2 linked regions of the Phenylobacterium zucineum HLK1 genome follow. The protein of the gene in region 2 interacts with the protein of the main gene of each other region in a pairwise test. Links are inferred from orthologs where the notes say so. Each region holds a gene or a part of one and is shown on either strand. Other genes may lie near its edges. The genes, in order: PHZ_RS01515 and mobA.

What was found.
Region 1: the proteins of mobA (region 2) and PHZ_RS01515 interact in binary tests that used the Escherichia coli proteins (3 or more experiments, as listed by UniProt). The link is inferred for Phenylobacterium zucineum HLK1 from one-to-one orthologs.

What each region holds. Positions count from the first base shown.
Region 1 is NC_011144.1:267,406-276,446, forward strand. What follows is about bases 2,960-5,958. They hold PHZ_RS01515 (molybdopterin molybdotransferase MoeA), read right to left. Parts: upstream 5,055-5,958; coding sequence 3,864-5,054; downstream 2,960-3,863. Other genes in these bases: moaC (cyclic pyranopterin monophosphate synthase MoaC), read right to left, coding at 5,051-5,518; moaB (molybdenum cofactor biosynthesis protein B), read right to left, coding at 5,515-5,958. Outside these bases: ald (alanine dehydrogenase), read left to right, coding at 1-922; PHZ_RS01505 (dienelactone hydrolase family protein), read left to right, coding at 1,025-1,912; PHZ_RS01510 (bifunctional regulator KidO), read right to left, coding at 1,950-2,813; more of moaB, read right to left, coding at 5,959-6,060; PHZ_RS01530 (molybdenum cofactor biosynthesis protein MoaE), read right to left, coding at 6,057-6,512; PHZ_RS01535 (MoaD/ThiS family protein), read right to left, coding at 6,509-6,748; GTP 3',8-cyclase MoaA, read right to left, coding at 6,751-7,776; PHZ_RS01545 (nucleotidyltransferase family protein), read left to right, coding at 7,808-8,380; PHZ_RS01550 (DUF2231 domain-containing protein), read left to right, coding at 8,485-8,991; PHZ_RS01555 (enoyl-CoA hydratase/isomerase family protein), read right to left, coding at 8,996-9,041. UniProt on the Escherichia coli protein: Catalyzes the insertion of molybdate into adenylated molybdopterin with the concomitant release of AMP.
Region 2 is NC_011144.1:763,905-772,852, forward strand. What follows is about bases 2,909-5,814. They hold mobA (molybdenum cofactor guanylyltransferase), read right to left. Parts: upstream 4,700-5,814; coding sequence 4,118-4,699; downstream 2,909-4,117. Other genes in these bases: PHZ_RS03795 (DUF2249 domain-containing protein), read left to right, coding at 2,909-2,924; PHZ_RS03800 (6-pyruvoyl trahydropterin synthase family protein), read left to right, coding at 2,938-3,450; PHZ_RS03805 (membrane protein), read left to right, coding at 3,484-3,960; PHZ_RS03815 (hemerythrin domain-containing protein), read right to left, coding at 4,724-5,272; ftrB (transcriptional activator FtrB), read left to right, coding at 5,617-5,814. Also shown: PHZ_RS03780 (response regulator), read left to right, coding at 1-319; PHZ_RS03785 (pyridoxal phosphate-dependent decarboxylase family protein), read right to left, coding at 316-2,073; PHZ_RS03790 (hypothetical protein), read left to right, coding at 2,229-2,585; more of PHZ_RS03795, read left to right, coding at 2,667-2,908; more of ftrB, read left to right, coding at 5,815-6,384; PHZ_RS03825 (TonB-dependent receptor), read right to left, coding at 6,422-8,677. UniProt on the Escherichia coli protein: Transfers a GMP moiety from GTP to Mo-molybdopterin (Mo-MPT) cofactor (Moco or molybdenum cofactor) to form Mo-molybdopterin guanine dinucleotide (Mo-MGD) cofactor.

The sequences.
Region 1 (9,041 bases), 500 kb from region 2 along the record:
GTTCCGCGAGGCCGGAATGATCGTGAAGGTGAAGGAGCCGCAGCCCCGCGAGTGGGCGCGGCTCACCGAGGCGCACATCCTCTTCACCTACCTGCACCTGGCGCCCGACCCGGCCCAGGCCGACGGCCTGCTGGCCTCGGGCTGCGCGGCCATCGCCTACGAGACGGTGACCGACGACGCCGGCGGCCTGCCGCTGCTGGCCCCGATGTCCGAGGTGGCCGGGCGCATCGCGGTCTTCTCGGCGGGGGAGACGCTGCTGAAGCACAACGGCGGCATGGGCCTGCTGATCTCGGGCGTGCCGGGCGTGCCGCCGGCGCGGGTCTGCGTCCTGGGCGGCGGGGTCGTGGGCGCGAACGCCGCCCGCATGGCCGCGGGCCTCGGCGCCGAGGTGGTGATCCTGGAGCGGTCGATCCCGCGCATGCGCTACCTGGACGACATCTTCGCCGGGCGGGCGATCACCCGCTATTCGACCATCGACGCGGTGGAGGAGGAGATCCTCAGGGCCGACGTGGTGATCGGCGCCGTGCTGACCGCCGGGGCCGCCGCGCCCAAGCTGGTCCGGCGCGAGCACCTGTCGCGGATGAAGCCGGGCTCGGTGCTGGTGGACGTCTCCATCGACCAGGGCGGCTGCTTCGAGACCAGCCGGCCGACCACCCACGCCGACCCCACCTACACGGTGGACGGGGTCGTCCACTACTGCGTGGCCAACATGCCGGGGGCCGCGCCCCGGACCTCGTCGGAGGCCCTGGTCCACGCGACCCTGCCCTTCGGCCTGCTGCTCGCCGACCAGGGCCTGGACGCCCTGAAGAAGAACCGCCACCTGGCCAAGGGGCTGAACGTCCTGAAGGGCCAGATCACCCACCCCGCCGTCGCCGACGCCCTCGGCAAGCCGTTCAAGGACCCCTACGGCGCCTGGAGCTGACGGCGCCCCAGGGAAGGGGACCGGCGGGGCTTTCCTCCCGCGCAATAACCCCGCAACAATCGCCCCCACGCTTGCGGGCGAGGACATAAGGGAGGACGCGCCATGTGCGACGAGGACATCAATCCGTGGCTGCCGGCCGATCCGGCGGTCTCGCGCCGGACCTTCGGCCTGGGCGCCGCCGCGGCCGTGGGCCTGACCGCCGCCGAGGCGCGGGCCCAGAGTTCGGCCCAGAGCTCGGCCGAGGCGAAGGTGGTCGAGAAGGACGTCACGGTGAAGACGGCCGACGGGGTCTCCGACGCGGCCCTCTTCCACCCCGCGGGCAAGGGCCCGTGGCCGGCGGTGCTGGTGTGGCCCGACATCGGCGGCCTGCGCCCGGTGTTCCGCCAGATGGGCCGCCGGCTGGCGGCGCAGGGCTATGTGGTGCTGGTCCCCAACCCGTTCTACCGCTCGGCCAAGGCGACGGAGACGCAAGGCCTCAGCTTCGGCACGCCCGAGGGGCGCAAGGCGCTGTTCGGCTACCGCGAGGCGCTGATCGCCGGCGAGAACCCGTTCGAGGACGCCCGCGCCTATATCGCCTTCCTCGACGCCCAGCCGCAGACCGATCGGAAGAAGATGGCCGGCGTGCAGGGCTACTGCATGGGCGGGCCGCTGGCCTTCCAGACGGCCGGCGCGGTCCCGGCGCGGATCGGGGCGGTCGCCTCGTTCCACGGCGGGGGCCTGACGACGAAGGACGCCGCGAGCCCGCACCTGCTCGTGCCGAAGACCAAGGCTGCCTACCTCGTGGCGGTGGCCAGGAACGACGACGCCCGCGATCCGGAATCGAAGGAGATCCTCAAGAAGACCTTCGCCGAGGCGGGCCGTCCGGCGACCGTGGAGGTCTACGACGGCGATCACGGCTGGACCGTGCGCGGCAGCCAGGTCTACGCCGAGGCCGAGGCGGAACGCGCCTGGGCCGCGCTGACCCAGCTCTACAAGTCGGCGCTGAAGTAGGGAGCTCCTCCTTCTCCCGTGCGGGAGAAGGGCGAGGCTAGGCCGCCGCCCAGGCGAGGGCTTCGGGATCGTCCAGGGCCATCTCGTCCCAGTCGAGGTCGGGCGGCGGGCTCATGGCCGCGGCCACCACGGCGCTCATCTCGGCCGCCGAGCCGACGCCTACCAGCACCGCCGAGGCCTCGGGGCGCGAGAGCGCAAAGCCCAGGGCCGCCTGCAGCGGGTCGGAGCGGCCTTCGGCGATCAGGCGACGGGCGCGGCTGATGCGGCCGGCGGCGGCCTTCAGGTGGCTGGGCGCCCGGTCGGGCGGCAGGAACAGCACGCCGTTCAGGAAGATCGAGCGCAGGTGCACCTCGACGCCCATCGAGGCGAGCTCGGCCAGGGTGCCGTCGATCAGCAGGCGCTGGTCCAGCAGCGAGGCCGGCGCCTGGACGACGTCGGGCTTGAAGCGCTTGGCCAGGCCGACCGGATCGTCGGAGGCGTAGACCGAGACGCCGATCCGGGCGCACAGGCCCTGGTCCTTCAGGGCGCGCAGGCGCTCCCACAGGTGGGGACCCATCGGCGAGAAGAGATCGGTGGCCGAGGGCGCGAGCACCGTGTCCACCCGCTCCACGCCCATGCGGCGCATCTGGGCGCGCAGTTCGGCCTCGACGAGATCGGGGCCTCGGTCGGGACGCACGGTGGTGAGGGTGACGCGGAACGGGCAGGGGCGCGGCAGCGCCTGGCCCAGCATGGCCTCGGCGGTGTGGCTGTGGCGGCCGATCTCGAGCACCCCCAGCCCCGCGCGCGCGGCGATCGACAGGATGTCACGGGCCTCGGCCTCGCGCGGCCGGCCGCGCAGGGCCGGCTGGTCGAAGCCGAATTGCCCGGAACCGAGGCCGAGCTTGCTGAGCGGAGATGTCATGGATGGGTCGAAGGCTTGGTGAAGTCCTCTTGAGCCGCCATCTTCACCTGGAAGGCCTAAGAAGCCGTGACCGAGACCTTTCGTGAGTCTTAAAAGCGTGATTCCGCCGCATATCGAGCCCCAGCCGGAGTCCTTGCCCGAATGGCCCGTGTTCGGGCTGTCGGACGACGTGCGTCCCGCGCTGAGGGCTGCCCGGGCGGCGGGGCAGGCGTGCGTGCTGGCGACCCTGGTCTCGGTGGAGGGCGGCGGTCCGCGCCCCGAGGGGACCCAGATGGTCTTCGCCCCGGGGATCGTCGCCGGCTACTTTTCGGGCGGCTGCGTCGAGGGCGACGTGGCGGGCCACGCCTGGGCCTGCCTGCAGGACGGGGCGCCGCGCACCCTGGTCTACGGCGAGGGCAGTCCCTGGCCCGACATCCGCCTCCTGTGCGGGGCGCGCATCGAGATCTTCCTGGAACGCGTGCCGGCGGATGATCCCGCCCTCGCCGAGCTGCTGGCCGCCGACGCCGAGCGGCGGTGCGTCGTCTGGTGCAGCGACGGGGAGGCCCGCGTCTGCGCCCCCGAGGTCTCGCCCTGGGCCGAGGCGCGCGTCTGGCGGCGCTACGAGCCGGTTCCCCGGCTAGTGGTGGTGGGCGGCGATCCCACCGCGCTGGCCATCGCCGAGCTGGGCGCCCGATCGGGCTTCCAGACGGCCCTGGTGCGGCCCAAGGGGCCGGAGACGCCGCCGCCGATCGCCGGCGTGGCCTACCACCGCGAGGATCCGGCCGCGGCGCTCGCCGCCATCGGCCTCGATCCCTGGACCCATGTCGCCGTGGCGACCCACGACATCGACACCGACCGCGAGGCGCTGCACGCGGCCCTTCCGTCCCAGGCGGCCTATGTGGGCCTGCTCGGGGCGCGCCGCCGGCTCGCGGGCCGGCTGGCCGAGCTGAAGGGGGAGGGGATGGCCGACGCGGTCCTCGCCCGCCTGCACGCCCCGATCGGCCTCGACATCGGCGGCAAGGCCCCGTTCGAGGTGGCGGTCTCGGTGATCGGCGAGATCACCGCCCTGCGCTACGCCCGCGACAGCGGCAGCGCCTCGGCCAGGTCGCCGGCCGACAGCGCCGGGGCGTCCGGCGCGCGGCGCAGCAGCGCGTCGGCGGCGGCGAAGACGCTGACCAGCGAGGAGTCCTGATCCCGGAAGGGCCGCACAGTCACGGCGCCGCCTTCGAACGAGAGGCTGGCGCGCATCCAGTGCTCGCGTGGGCCATTGGCCGGCAGGTCGTCGGCCAGGCGGACGGGGATCGTCCGCAAGGCCGCCGGGGCGCCCAGGCAGGCCATCAGGTAGGGCTTCAGGAACAGCTCGGCGCAGACGAAGGCCGAGGCCGGATTGCCGGGCAGGCCCAGCATCCGCCGCCCGTCTCCCAGCACCCCGAAGAAGGTGGGCTTGCCGGGGCGGATCGCCACGCTCGCCACCTTCAGCTCCAGCCCCAGGGCCTCGCCGGCCTTGCGCACCAGGTCGTGGTCGCCCACCGAGGCCCCGCCCAGGGTGACCACCAGCTCGCCGTCGGCCGCGCGCAGGGCCTCGACCGTGGCCTCCAGGTCGTCGCGCACCGGCCGGGCGCGGGAGACCTCGGCCCCCCAGCCGCGGATCAGCGCCGCCAGCGCGGGCGAGCCGGAATCGTAGATCTGGAAGGGGCCAGGCGCGGCCGGCGGCTCGACGATCTCCTCGCCGGTCGAGAACAGGGCCACGCGCGGCCGCCGCGCGACCGCCAGCTCGCCGCGGCCGGCCGCCGCGGCCAGCGAGAGCCGCCAGGGGTCGATCACGGTCCCTTGCGCCAGCAGCGCCTGCCCGGCGCGGAAGTCGCCGCCGGCCGGCCGCACGTGCCGCCCGGGGCTCGCCGCCGGGACCGTCACGGCCTCGCCTTCGCGAACGGCGTCCTCCTGGATCACCACGGCGTCGCAACCGTCGGGCAGGGCCGCGCCGGTGAAGATCCGCACCGCCTCGCCGGGACCCCCGGCGCCCTCGAAGCCGCGGCCGGCGGCGCTCTCGCCGACGACCCTCAGCGCGCCGGGCGTATCGGCGCTGCGCACCGCATAGCCGTCCATGGCCGAGGCCCGGAACGGCGGCTGGTCGCGGGTGGCGGCGACGTCCTCGGCGAGCACCCGGCCGATCGCTTCGGCGAGGGGAACCGTCTCGGCCCGCGGCGCCGGCGCCTGCGCCAGCATCCGCGCCCGGGCCTCGTCGACGCTCAGGAGCCTCACGCCTTCCAGTCCCCGCTCTTGCCGCCGGTCTTCTCGGTGAGGCGGACGGCCTCGATGACCATGCTCTTCTCGGCGGCCTTCAGCATGTCGTAGAGCGTCAGGCACGCCACCGAGACGGCGGTGAGCGCCTCCATCTCGACGCCGGTCCGGCCCGTGGTCTTCACTCGCGCGGTGACCGAAAGGCCGCCCTCGGCCGGCTCCACCCGCACCTCGGCCTTGGTCACCGGCAGCGGGTGGCACATGGGGATCAGGTCGGAGGTCTTCTTGGCCGCCATGACGCCGGCGATCTCGGCCACGGCGCGCACGTCGCCCTTCTTCCCCTCGCCCGAGAGAGCCAGCGCCAGCGTCTCGGGGCTCATCCGCACGAAACCTTCCGCCACAGCCTCGCGGGCGGTGACCGGCTTGTCCGAGACGTCGACCATCCGGGCCCGGCCGGTCTCGTCGAGATGGGTGAGCCTGCTCACGCCTCCATCAGCCTCGGCATGAGCTCGACCATGTTGCAGGGGCCGTGGCGGCTGTCGAGCTGGGCGGCGATCACCTTGTCCCAGCCGTCCTTCACCGCCCCGTTCGACCCCGGCAGGCAGAAGACGAAGCAGCCCTTCACGATGCCGGCCAGCGCGCGGCTCTGCAGGGTCGAGAGCCCCACCGACTGGTAGCTGACCAGGTGGAAGATCACCGAGAAGCCGTCGATCTCCTTGTCGAACAGCGGCCGGATCGCCTCGGGCGTCACGTCCCGGCCGGTGATGCCGGTGCCGCCGGTGGTGACGATGGCCTCCACGCCCTCGTCCACCCACTGGCGGATCTGGCGGCGGATCTCCTCGACGTCGTCGCGGACGATGCCCTTGCCGGCCAGCTCGTGGCCCGCGCCGGTCACCCGCTCGGCGAGCAGGCGGCCCGAGGTGTCGCTCTCCTCGTCGCGGGTGTCCGAGATGGTCAGCACGGCGATGCGCACGGGCTTGAAGGGCCGGGTCTCGTCGATGCGGCCGCCGGGGGTGAAGGCGTTCATGGCGGGGTCTCCTTTTCCCAGCGGGCGCGGTCGGCGTGGTCCTGGGCGGTGGGCTCGATCCAGCGGGCGCCGCCGGGGCCGTGCTCCTTCTTCCAGAACGGCGCCTTGGACTTCAAGTAGTCCATCAGGAAGTCGCAGGCCTCGAAGGCGGCCCGGCGGTGGCCGGCCGCCGTGGCGACGAAGACGATCGGCTCGCCCGGAGCGATCCTGCCCACCCGGTGCAGGATGGCGAGGTCGTGGAGCCCGAAGCGCCGCTTCGCCTCCTCGGCGATCTTGCCGATGTGCGCTTCGGTGAAGCCGGGATAGGCCTCCAGCTCCAGAACGGCGGTGGAGCCCTGCTCGGCCCGCGCGATGCCGGTGAAGGTGGCCACCGCGCCGGTCTCGGTGCGCGCGCGGCTGAACTCGCCGAGCAGGGCGCCGGGGTCGAAGGGCTGGTCGGTCAGCCGGATCATCCGCCGCTCATCGGCGGCAGGAAGGCGACCTCGGACCCCGCCGCCAGGGCCGGATCGCCGCGCACCAGCGCCTGGTCGAGGGCCACCTGCACGCCGGGGGCGTCGATGGCGCGGGCGAGGTCGGCGTCCTCGGCGGCGATCAGGGCCTTCAGGGCCGACAGCGAGGCCGCGTCCAGGGTCCGCTCGCGCCAGCCGGCGAGGTCGCGCAGGGGCCCGAACAGCAGCACGCGCGCCATGCTCAGCCCCCGGTCGTGGACATGTGCCGGGCGACGGCCGGGGCCGCGGCGCGGGCGATCTGGAAGTCGTGGCCTCTGGGCTTGGCGTCCACCGCCCCACGGATCGCCGCGATCAGCTCGGCCTCGCCGCCGCCGGCCCGCAGGACCGCGCGCAGGTCGGCGGAATCGTCCTGCCCCAGGCAGGTGTGCAGGGTCCCGGTGCAGGTCAGCCGCACGCGATTGCAGCCCTCGCAGAAATTGTGGCTGAGCGGGGTGATGAACCCCAGCCGCCCGCCGGTCTCGGCGACGCGGACGTAGCGGGCGGGGCCGCCGGTGTCGAGCGGCAGGTCCTCCAGCCGCCAGTAGCTCTCCAGCTCGCGCCGCACGTCCCTCAGCGACAGGAACTGGTCGGTGCGGTCGGCCTCGACCTCGCCCATCGGCATGGTCTCGATGAGGGTCACGTCGCAGCCGCGGCCGTGGGCCCAGGCGATCAGCTCGGGCAGCTCGGCGGCGTTGTCGTCCTTCAGGGCCACGGCGTTGATCTTCACCGACAGCCCCGCCGCCTGCGCCGCCTCGATCCCGGCCAGCACCTTGGAAAGGTCGCCCCCCCGGGTGAGCCGACGGAAGAGGTCGGGCTTCAGGGTGTCCAGCGAGACGTTCACCCGCCGCACGCCGGCCGCCGCCAGGCGCGGGGCGAACCCGGCGAGCTGGGTGCCGTTGGTGGTCAGGGTCAGCTCGGAGAGCGCGCCGGACGCCAGGTGCCGCGACAGGGCCTCGATCAGCTCCATCACGCCCTTGCGAACCAGGGGCTCGCCGCCGGTGAGCCGCAGCTTCCTGACGCCCAGGGCCACGAAGGCCGAGGCGATGCGGTCCAGCTCCTCCAGGGTCAGCACCTGCGCCTTCGGCAGGAAGGTCATGTGCTCGGCCATGCAGTAGACGCACCGCAGGTCGCAGCGGTCGGTCACCGACAGGCGCAGGTAGGTCACCCCGCGGCCGAAGCCGTCCACGAGCGCGGGGCCTTGCGGCGAAAGGTCAGGCGTGTGCGTCATAGGCTCGGACCAAGATAGAGGCGAACCGGTCGTGGCGACAGAGGCGGTTGTCCTGGCGGCGGGTGCGGGCTCCCGGTTCGGGGGCGGCAAGCTGCTGACCAGCTACGGCAGGGGCGTGCTGCTGGACGGCGCGCTGGCCGCGGCCTTCGCCGCGCCCGTGCGGCGCGTGAGCGTGGTGACCGGCGCCGACGGCTCCCAGATCGCCGAGGCGGCGCTGGCCCACGACCCCTCGGTCCAGATCGTCGACGCCCACGGCTGGGAGGAGGGCATGGCCGCCTCGCTGCGCGCCGGCATCGCCAGCCTGCCCGACGACACCGAGGCCTGCTTCATCTTCCTGGGCGACATGCCGCGCGTGCCGCACGCGATCCTGAAGCCGCTCTGCGAGGCGGTGCTGCAGGGCGCGCCCGCCGCCGCCCCGGTGTTCGCCGGCCGCCGCGGCCATCCGGCGGTGCTGTCGCGGACGCTGTTCCCGCAGGTGCTGGCGTTGCGAGGGGACGTCGGCGCGCGGGCGATCCTGGACGCGCTCGGCGAGCGCCTGGCCCTCGTCGAGTCCCCCGACGACGGCGTGCTGTTCGACGTCGACGCCCGGCGCGACCTCGCCTGATCCGGGCCTGATCCGGGCCTTACCGGAACTGCCACGCTCCGGCGCACGTTCGAAAATCGGCGTTCGTGCGGGCGCTCCGTCCGCCGCGCCGGGAGCGGACGGACATGACGGATCACAACCCCAACAGCACGGCGAAGGTGGCGGGGCATCCGCTGCACCCGATGATCATCCCCTTCCCGATCGCCTTCCTGGTCTCGGCCTTCGGGACCGACCTGGCCTATCTGTCGACCGGCGAGCCCGGCTGGGCGACCGCCTCGATGTGGCTGCTGGGGGCCGGCATCTCGATGGCGCTGCTGGCGGCCGTGCTGGGTTTCACCGACTTCATGGGCGACCGGCGGGTGCGCCGCATCCGCGACGCCTGGCTGCACATGATCGGCAACCTGATCGCCGTGGCCCTGGCGGCGGTGAACTTCTACCTCCGCTCGACCGGCGGGGCGGACGCCGCCATCGCCCCCGCGGGCGTGGTGCTGTCGGGCGCGGTGGTGGCCCTTCTGCTGTTCAACGGCTGGAAGGGCTGGGAGCTGGTCTACAAGCACCACGTGGGCGTCTCGGACGCCGACAGTCCCGAGCAGCTTCAGGCCGCGACGATCCCCATCGACCGCCGCGGCTGAGGCTTCAGCTGTCGGTGTAGACCGGCCGGCGCTTCTCGATGAACGCCCGC
Region 2 (8,948 bases):
CCTGCGGGACCTGGGCCATGAGGTGGTGGAAGCCGCCGACGGGCCGGCGGCGCTGGCGATCCTGCAGGGCGGCCGGGAGGTCGACCTCGCGGTGGTGGATTTCGCCATGCCCGGCATGAACGGGCTGGAGTTCGTCGAGAAGGCCCGACGGCTGGCGGCCGGCCTGCCGGTGATCCTGCTCACCGGCTACGTCGACGTCGAGGCGGCCCCCGACGACGTCATGGTGCTGCACAAGCCGTTCACCGCCGCCACGCTCGAAGCCGCCGTTGCGGCCGCGCTCGCGACGGAGTTCGCCTCGCGGGAAGGCCTGACGCTCTAGGCCGGCGCCGCGGCCCGTCGACCCGCTGCTTCCGCGCCGGCGTCGATGGCGGACCGGAGCTCGGAGACGAGCTGCGGCAGGAGCCGCGCCCGCGCGTCGGCCTCGCCCCACAGCGGGTTCATCACCACGCAGCGGAGCAGCACCAGCCGGTCCGACTCCATCCGCCCGCGGAAGCTGCGCACGTGCCGGCGGACGAGATCGGGGGCGCTTTCGGTCCCGAGCACGGTCCGCGACAGCGAGAGGTTCGGAGAGGCCGCGAACCAGGCGTGGGCGGCGCTCGTCCGGGCGTTGGCGGCGCTGAGCGCCTCGCCCTCCGCCGCGATCGAGAAGCACAGGATGTTGGTGTCGGCGGGCTCCAGCAGGCGCACGTCCGGAAGCTGCGCCAGCGCCTCGGCGATCGCCGCGCGGCCCTCGATGGCGCCGCGCAGCACCGCGCCCAGGCCCTCGGGCCCGAAGCCGACCGAGCGGCCCATCATCCAGACCGCCGCCGCGCCCGTCGCCGGCCGCGAGCCCTCCAGCGTCCGGGTCCAAGGGGCCTCGCCGAGTTCGGCGCGTTCCACGTAGGGCGCGGCGAAGCTCGACACGGCATCGCGGCTGGAGTCCCGGACCAGGAGCGCCCCGCAGGCGTAGGGCACGTAGCCCAGCTTGTGCGGGTCCACCGTCACGCTGTCGGCGCGCCGGATGGCGGCGAGGGCGCGGCGGCGCTCGGGCGCCAGCCGCGGCTCGTCGGCCGCCAGGGTGCAGAAGAAGCCGCCGTAGGCCGCGTCCACGTGGAGCCAGATGTCGAGGTCTTCAGCCTCGCGAAGCGCTTCGAGCCGCCCGGCCACCTTGTCCACCGGGTCGATCGCGCCAAGCTCGGTGGTGCCGGCCACGCCGACCACCATCAGGATCGGCCGATGCTCGGCCCGCGCGCGGCGGATGCAGGCCATGAGGCCCTCGGCGTCCAGCCGCCCGTCCGCATCGAGCGGCGCCGTCCAGCAGGCCGCCTCGCCCAGGCCGAACACGTTGGCCGCCTTGATCCAGGAATAGTGCCGGTGGCCGGGGGCGATGATGACCGGACCGCGATAGGGGCGCCCGCTCGCGCGCCGCAGCCGTTCGGCGATCTCGTAGGGATTGTTCAGCACCCCGCTGCACGCCCGCATGGCGGCTTCCTCGCCGAGCGCCGCCAGCCGTTCCTGGAACCGGGCCTCGGTCATGTGCGCCGCCGCGAAGACGTCCAGCGGCCGGCCCTCCGCCTCGGCAAGCGCCAGGCCCAGCGCCAGCCGGTGGTCCAGCCGGAAGCGCGCCCGCCAGACGGCCTCAAGGTTGGCGACCGTGCCGCCCGAGGTGAAGTGGCCGCGCGCCGCGCTCGGGTCGTAGCCGATCATCCGCGCCAGCATGGCGATGGCCTCGGCCTCGATCGCCGTGCCGACCTTGGCGGCCTCGCGCGAGGTGTTGTTCGGATTGTGCAGCAGGGCCGCCACATGGCCGAGCAGGGCCGGCAGGGCGGGGTCCGACACCATGTGGCCGAGATATCGCGGGGTGTAGGTGGGCACCTCCTGGTCCAGCGCCGCCAGCAGCGCGTGCAGGCTTTCCGCGGTGCGGCGGCAGGTCCCGGCGTCGGTGGCGGCGAGCTGGGCGTCGTCGCCGGGGAAGCGCCGGCGGCGGCCCTCGAACCAGGCGTCGAACACGACGTCCAGCTGATCGCGAAGCCAGGCGGCGTTCTCGGACTTGGGGCCCAGGAAGCAGCCGGGCGGGACGGGAGAGGATCGCATCGGTCGACACTGCCCCAGCACGCGCGCGGGCCGATTGAGCGACATCAAGCGTAGGCGGGGCGGCGGCCAAGCGCGGGTCAAGGCGCGGCTTGACGGCCGGCAAATGCGGCGGGGCCGGCGGGGCGTAGCCTTCATCCGTGCCAAAGGAGGAGCCGATGCTTCTGAAGACATCCCTGGCGAGCTTCGCCGCCGCCGCCGCTGTCGTGATCGCCCTCCCGGCGGTCGCCTCTCCCGACATCCCCACCGTGGGCGAGGTCGCCGTCGGGCCCTCCGCGCCCACCGAAGTCCGGCTCTCCATCGCGGGCAAGGACCGCGCGGCCGTGCGGCAGGAGGTGCGCAGCGCCGCCCGCTACGTGTGCCGCAACGCCGTCCTGAACCGCGAGCTGGACGTCGGCGACAATCGCTGGTGCAGCCACCGTTCGGCCGTCAAGGCGATGGTCCGCTACGACGCGATGCGCGAGGGCGCGGCCGCCTACGCCGACGCCCAGGTCCTCGTTCTCTCCGCCCGCTGAGCGCAGCGGCGGCGGGAGTTGTCGTAGCGCAACGTCGGGGGCTTCAGGGCGCACGAGAGTGCGGTGAAAAAGGAGCCTACGATGAGCCACGAGATCCCCGCCGCCGAGGCGGCCGTCTACCCGTTCGACGCCCGCGGCGTCGCCAAGCGCTTCCGCCACGCCGCCATCTTCGGCGCGCTCGATGCGCTGGCGCCCGGCGAGACCATGCGGTTCGTGAACGACCACGATCCCCTGCCGCTGCTGCGGCAGCTCGAGACCCGCTTCGGCGAGACCCTGTCCGTGGAATACCGCCTGCGCGCGGACGAGGGCGTGGTCATCGACTTCAAGCGGACGGCGTAGCGCCCGCCGCCCCGTGAGCTGGATATCGACCAAGACCTACGGCGCGGAGCGCGGGCTCACCTGCGCGCTGCGCCAGTGGGCCGCGGACAGCCACTGCGCCCTCCTGCACGGCTACTCGCTGGGCTTCCGGTTCACCTTCGCCGCCGAGCAACTCGACCGCCGCGGATGGGTGGTGGATTTCGGCTCCGGCGGTTTCGGGAAGATCCGCGAATGGCTGCACGGGACCTTCGACCACGCGCTGCTCGTGGCCGAGGACGATCCCGGCCGTCCCGAGCTCGCGCGGCTGGCGGACCTGGGCCTGGCCCGGGTCCAGGTCGTGCCGGGGACCAGTTGCGAGGCCCTGGCGCGGTTCGTCTTCGAGGCGGCGCAGCCGATGGTGGCGGCGGCGACCCAGGGACGCTGCTGGATCGCCGAGGTCGAATGCTTCGAGCACGGCGCCAACAGCGCCATCTACCGCAACCCGGAGGGCGTGCTGCGGGAGGTCTCGGCCGAGGCGCTGACGGCGCTCGCGGCGGCCGTGGCCTGAGCCGGTCGCCGGCCCCGGAGAGGGAGCAAGGCGATGGATGACCTGACGCTGGCGCGGGCCCTGCATGTGCTGGGGGTGGTCGTCTGGATCGGCGGCGTCTCCATGGTCACGACGGTGCTGTTCCCGGCGATCCGCCGCGGCCGGCTGGGCGCGGACCGGCTGGCTGCGTTCGAGGCGGTCGAGCACCGGTTCGTTTGGCAGGCGCGGGCGGCGGTCCTCGTCGTCGGCGCCAGCGGCCTGCACATGACGGCGCGGCTGGACGCGTGGGACCGGTTCCTGTCGCCGTCGGACTGGTGGATGCCGGCCATGGCGCTCGTCTGGCTGCTGTTCTTCCTGGTCCTGTTCGTGGGCGAGCCGCTGGTGCTGCGCCGCCGGCTGGCCGCCTGGGCGGTCCGCGACCCCGACCGGGTCCTGGCCTGGCTGCATCGTGCGCACGTGGTCCTGCTGGCCGTCAGCCTGACGACCGTGGCGGGGGCGATGCTGGGCGCCCACGGCTGGGTGTTCGGCTAGGGCCGCCGATTGACGACCGTCAAGCGGCCGCGCCCCGCCCGACATTCGCTCCGGCTCCTGTTCCGGCCATGTTGCGAGCGCTCCGCCCGACCGCCGTCCCCGGCGTGATCTCCCCGGTCACGGGCGGAGCAACCCATCCCAGGACCGACAGGACGCATCAGCCGCGAGGCTGCAGGGCGGCCAGGTCGTCGGGCGTGTTGGCGTTGGCGAAGGGGTCGTCGAGGCCGTCCGGCCAGGCCGCCTCCACGTGTCCCACCTCGGCGGCGAAGCCGCGCAACGAGGCGCGGCCCGAGGCCAGATAGGCCGGCAAGCGCTCGCCTGCCTCGGTTCGCCACAAGGCGCAGACGGGGTGCAGCCGCCCCCCGCTGGCCGCGACCGCCACGTTCGCATCCGGCGTCAGCGCCTCGGCCAGGCGCCGGAGAAGGTCGCCCGGCAGCCGGGGCATGTCGCAGGGCAGGGTCAGCAGCCGCTCGGCGCCGCGTTCCCGTGCATAGGCGAAGGCCGAGGCCAGACCCGCCGCCGGACCGCCGATCGCGGGCTCGTCCACCAGTAGCGGAAGGTCCACCGCACCGGCCACCTGGGCGGGGTCGCGCACGGCGACCGCGACGTCCGGCGACCAGCGCCTCGCCAGGCCGGCGGCGTGGGCGACGAGGGTGCTCGTCCCGAAGCGTCGCAGCGGCTTGCCGCCGCCCATGCGCCGGCCCTCGCCGCCGGCCAGGATGACGACGGCCAAGCTCATCCGAGAGGGCTCATCCGGTCGGACTCACGGACAGGAGCTCCGGGCGACGAGCCGCCGGCCGAGGGCGGCCAGGTCGTCGGGCGTCAGGCGCAGCCGGGCGATCGGCAGGACCACGGCGTTCTCCAGCGCCAGGTGCTGCAGCTCCTGGGCGGCGAAGGCCCGCAGAACGCCCTGCGCCTCGGGGTCCTTGGCGGGAGACTGGCCCGCAGCGAGCCGCTCGGCGAGGATGTCCTGCACCCGCCGGGCCAGGTCGGCCTCGCTGCGGTGCTCGGCGGTCAGCTGGCCGAGCGCCGTCTCGAACTCATCCTCGGGCAGGGCGCGGAACCGCAGCAGGGGGAACAGCTCCTCTTCCTCCTCGGCCACATGACGGGCGAGGTCCGTGCGGATGAAGGCCGCCAGCCGCGACATGGTCTCCCCGTGGAAGCCCGGATCCTCGGCCAGCTCGGCGATCAGGCGGCAGACCTGCCGGTGCCGGGCGTGCTCGGCGGCGAACCACTCGAGCGGATCGGCCCGGAGGGTTTCGTCGGGGGCGTCGATCTCCCAGTCGAGGGCTTGGTGGAGCATGGTCGCCATGGCGTCGGTCCCTGCAGTCTAGGCCGATCCGTGGCTCGGCGCGATCCGGATCGGCGGCGATCTGAGCGCGTTCACGGGCGCTCCAGCGAGCCATTCTTGAGATGAATGGGGAAATGCCTGCTTGACGCAGGTCAATCGATCCCGCCTGCAGGCCAGAATTCGGGCGCGCCGGCGCGGGTTTTCGGCGGCGTTTCACATCGCTCTATTTGGGCCTTGCCGATCGTCATTTCAGCGGTTGATCGACGTCAGGCGGAAGATCCGCGGCCCGCGGAGATTGACGCAAGTCAAGGCAAGCTCCGCGGCCCTCGGGCAGAAGCGCAGCGACCGACAGCCGGGAGTGCGGGATGCCGATTCGCGAGGCGGACCTGGAACGTGTGCGGGCGCTGCCGTTGTTCGCCGGCTGCTCCCAGGACAGTTTCCGCCGCCTGACCGCCGGGGCCTTCCTCCAGCGCTTTCCCGCGGGCACCACCCTGCTGCTCGAGGGCGACCAGGTGGACTTCCTCTATGTGCTCCTCGACGGCCTCGTCGAGCTGGAGGGCACATGGAACGACAAGGAGACCACCCTGGCCGTGCTCCGGCCGGTCTCCACCTTCATCCTGGCGGCGGTGGTGCTGGACGCCGATGCGCTGATGAGCGCGCGGACGCTGGAGCGGTCCGACATCCTCATGCTGTCGGGCGAGGCCTTGCGGCGCGGGATGCGGGAGGATCCGGTGTTCGGCCTCGCCGTCGCCCAGGAACTGTCCGGCTGCTACCGCGGCCTCGTGCGCGCGCTGAAGAACCAGAAGCTGCGGGGCGGGCTGGAGCGGCTCGCCAACTACCTGATCACCCAGCGCCTGCGCCAGGGCGGGGAGCCGACCTTCACCCTGCCGCACGAGAAGCGGGTGCTGGCCTCGCTCCTGGGCATGACGCCCGAGAACCTGTCGCGCGCCTTCGCCGCCCTCGGCGACTACGGGGTGGAGGTGCAGGGGGCCCAGGTCACCATCGGCCGCCCCGTGGTGCTGGAGCGTCTGGCCAAGCCCAACCCCCTGATCGACAACCACCAGCCCGTCACGCCCGGCCCTACCGGCAAGGCGCAGCGCGAGCGCTGGCCGGCCCCCGAACGCGCCGCCTAAGAGGCGATCGCGCCGGGGTCCTTGAGCGGGTCGTCGATCAGAAGAACCTGAACGTGCCCTCGATCGCGATGGAGCGGTACTCGTCCATCCAGTTGATCGAGCGGCTGGTCGTGGTGATCGGCGCCGGCAGGCGGATCGCCTGGCCCACGGTCTTCTCGTCGGTGAGGTTGCGGCCCACGAGGGCCACGTTCCAGCGGCCGTCGACCGGCCCCACCTGGATCCGCGCGTCCCACTTGGTCCAGCCGTCCTGCACGCCCCAGATGGGCGAGTAGCCGTCGGCGATGAAGTACTTGCTGCGGAACAGCGCCGTCAGGCTGCTGGTGACCCGCAGGTCGCCGCCCAGGTCGAGGGTGTGGCGCACGCCCGCATTGCCGCTCCACTTCGGCGCGAAGAGCAGCGGCTGGCCGGCGATGTTGTGGTTCGCCAGGCTGGCGGGGTCGGCGGAATTGCACTGCGCGACCGTCTCGAACGCCAGGCAGGGCGCGCCCGGATAGTCGTCGAACTTGGCGTCGAGATAGGCCAGGCCCAGCGAGACCTGCAGGTTATCGACGGGCAGCCACTGCACGTCGAGTTCCACCCCTTCCGAGCTCGCCTTGGCGGCGTTGCGGGTGAAGAAGGTCCGCACGTCGGGATCGTAGGTGGACTGCTGCAGGTCCTCGAACTTCATGTGGAAGATCGCGGCGTTGACCGTCAGCCGCCCGTCCAGCCAGGTGGACTTCACCCCGGCCTCGTAGTTCGTCGACCGCTCGGGCCGGAACTGGAACGAGGCGTCCGTCGTCGTCGAGGTGTTGCTGACGAAGCCGCCCGACTTGGACCCCCGCGCCAGGGTGGCGTACAGCATAACCCGCTCGGCCGCGTCGAACTGCACGGTGACCGACGGGTCGGTGTAGTCCTCCTCCAGCTTGCCGTAGGCGGCGCCCTGGGCGTTCAGCCGCGACCCGCTCACCAGCCGGCTCTTGAAGTCGCCCTTCTTGTTGGTCTGCGACCAGCGCAGGCTGCCCACGACCCGCAGCGCGTCGGTGGCGTGGAAGGTCGCCTGGCCGAACGCCGAATAGGTGCGGCCGATCTGGTAGAAGTCGTTCCGGTGCGAGCCCGTGATCGTCCCCGCGACCCGCTCGTAGTAGGTCGTGTTGATCAGGTGGTAGTCGGAATAGTCGTAGTAGAGGCCCAGGATGTACTCGAGCCGCCGGCCGGTCGGCGAGGCGATCCGCAGCTCCTGGGAATACTGCTCGAAGTCCTCGGGGAAGCCGTTGGCGAACAGCGCGTTGCCGCCGTTGGGCTGCACCGTGCGGTCCGGGTTGAACTCGTCGAAGGCGGTCAGCCGGTTCGTCCGGAAGGCGGAATAGCCGGTCACCGAGGTCAGGGTGTGCTCGCCCAGCCGGTAGTTGGCGGTCGCCGCCAGGTTCCAGCTGGTGATGCCGCTGCCGTCCGACAGCGGCGCCGGCCCGTAGGGGTCCGAGACGTAGTGGGTGTCGGTGAAGCGCGTCGGGCCGGTCAGCGAGCCGGAGTGGGTGACGCCGCCGTCCAGGTCGTGCTTGCCGTACTCGGCCTTGGCCGTCAGGTCGAAATCCGCGTTCGGCCGCCAGGCGACCGTCAGCCGGGCGAGGGTCTGCTGCAGCTGCGGGTCGTCCCGGCCCGTGGCCAGGTTCTTCAGGAAGCCGTCCTGGTCGACGACCTTGACGGCCAGGCGCGCGCCGAGGGTGTCGCTGATCGGGCCCGACACGAAGGCCGAGCCTTCCCAGCCGTCACGGTCGAAGTTGTAGGCCGCGGTCGCCGAGCCCTGCAGCTCGTTGGTGGGGCCGGCCGAGACCAGGCTGATCGCGCCGGCGGCGGTGTTCTTGCCGAACAGCGCCCCCTGCGGCCCGCGGAGCACCTCCATCCGCTCCAGGTCGAAGAAGGGCGCGGTGAACTGGGCGCTGCGGCCGCCGTAGATGCCGTCCAGATAGACGCTGACCTCCTGGTCGAACGCCACGTTGTTGGGCCCCGAGCCGAACCCGCGGATGTAGACGATCGGATTCACGCCGCTGTTCAGGATGGCGAGGTTCGGGATGTAGCCCTGCAGCGACCGCAGGTCGGTGATCTGCATGTCCTGGATGCGCTGGCCCGAGATCACGCTGATCGAGACCGGCACGTCCTGCAGGCTCTGCTCGCGCTTCTGGGCGGTGACGATCACCTCCTCGAGCGCGGCGGGCTGCTCCGCCGCGGCGGCGACCGAGGTTGCGCCGGCGGTGGCCAGCAGCACGGTGGCGATCAGGCGCGATCCGGTAATGGAGTCGCAGCGACGGCTGGTCATCATTTCCCCCTGGTGTTCGCGACATCTGCGGTGTCGCCGTTGAGCCTCGATCCGAGCCTCCCCCGAGGCGGTCGCATCTCCGCATTGCGAGACAATTGCAGAATTGCATTCACATGGCAATCGTCTCTCTGAGCCTCGTGACGGCGGCGCGCGGCCAGGCTGGCGGTCAAAACACTGTAAAAACAGCGCTTCAGACGGCTAATCGCGGCGCGCCAAAGACCCGCCCGCGCTCACGTGTCGGTCAGTCGATTGCATGCATGTCTGGCTGAGA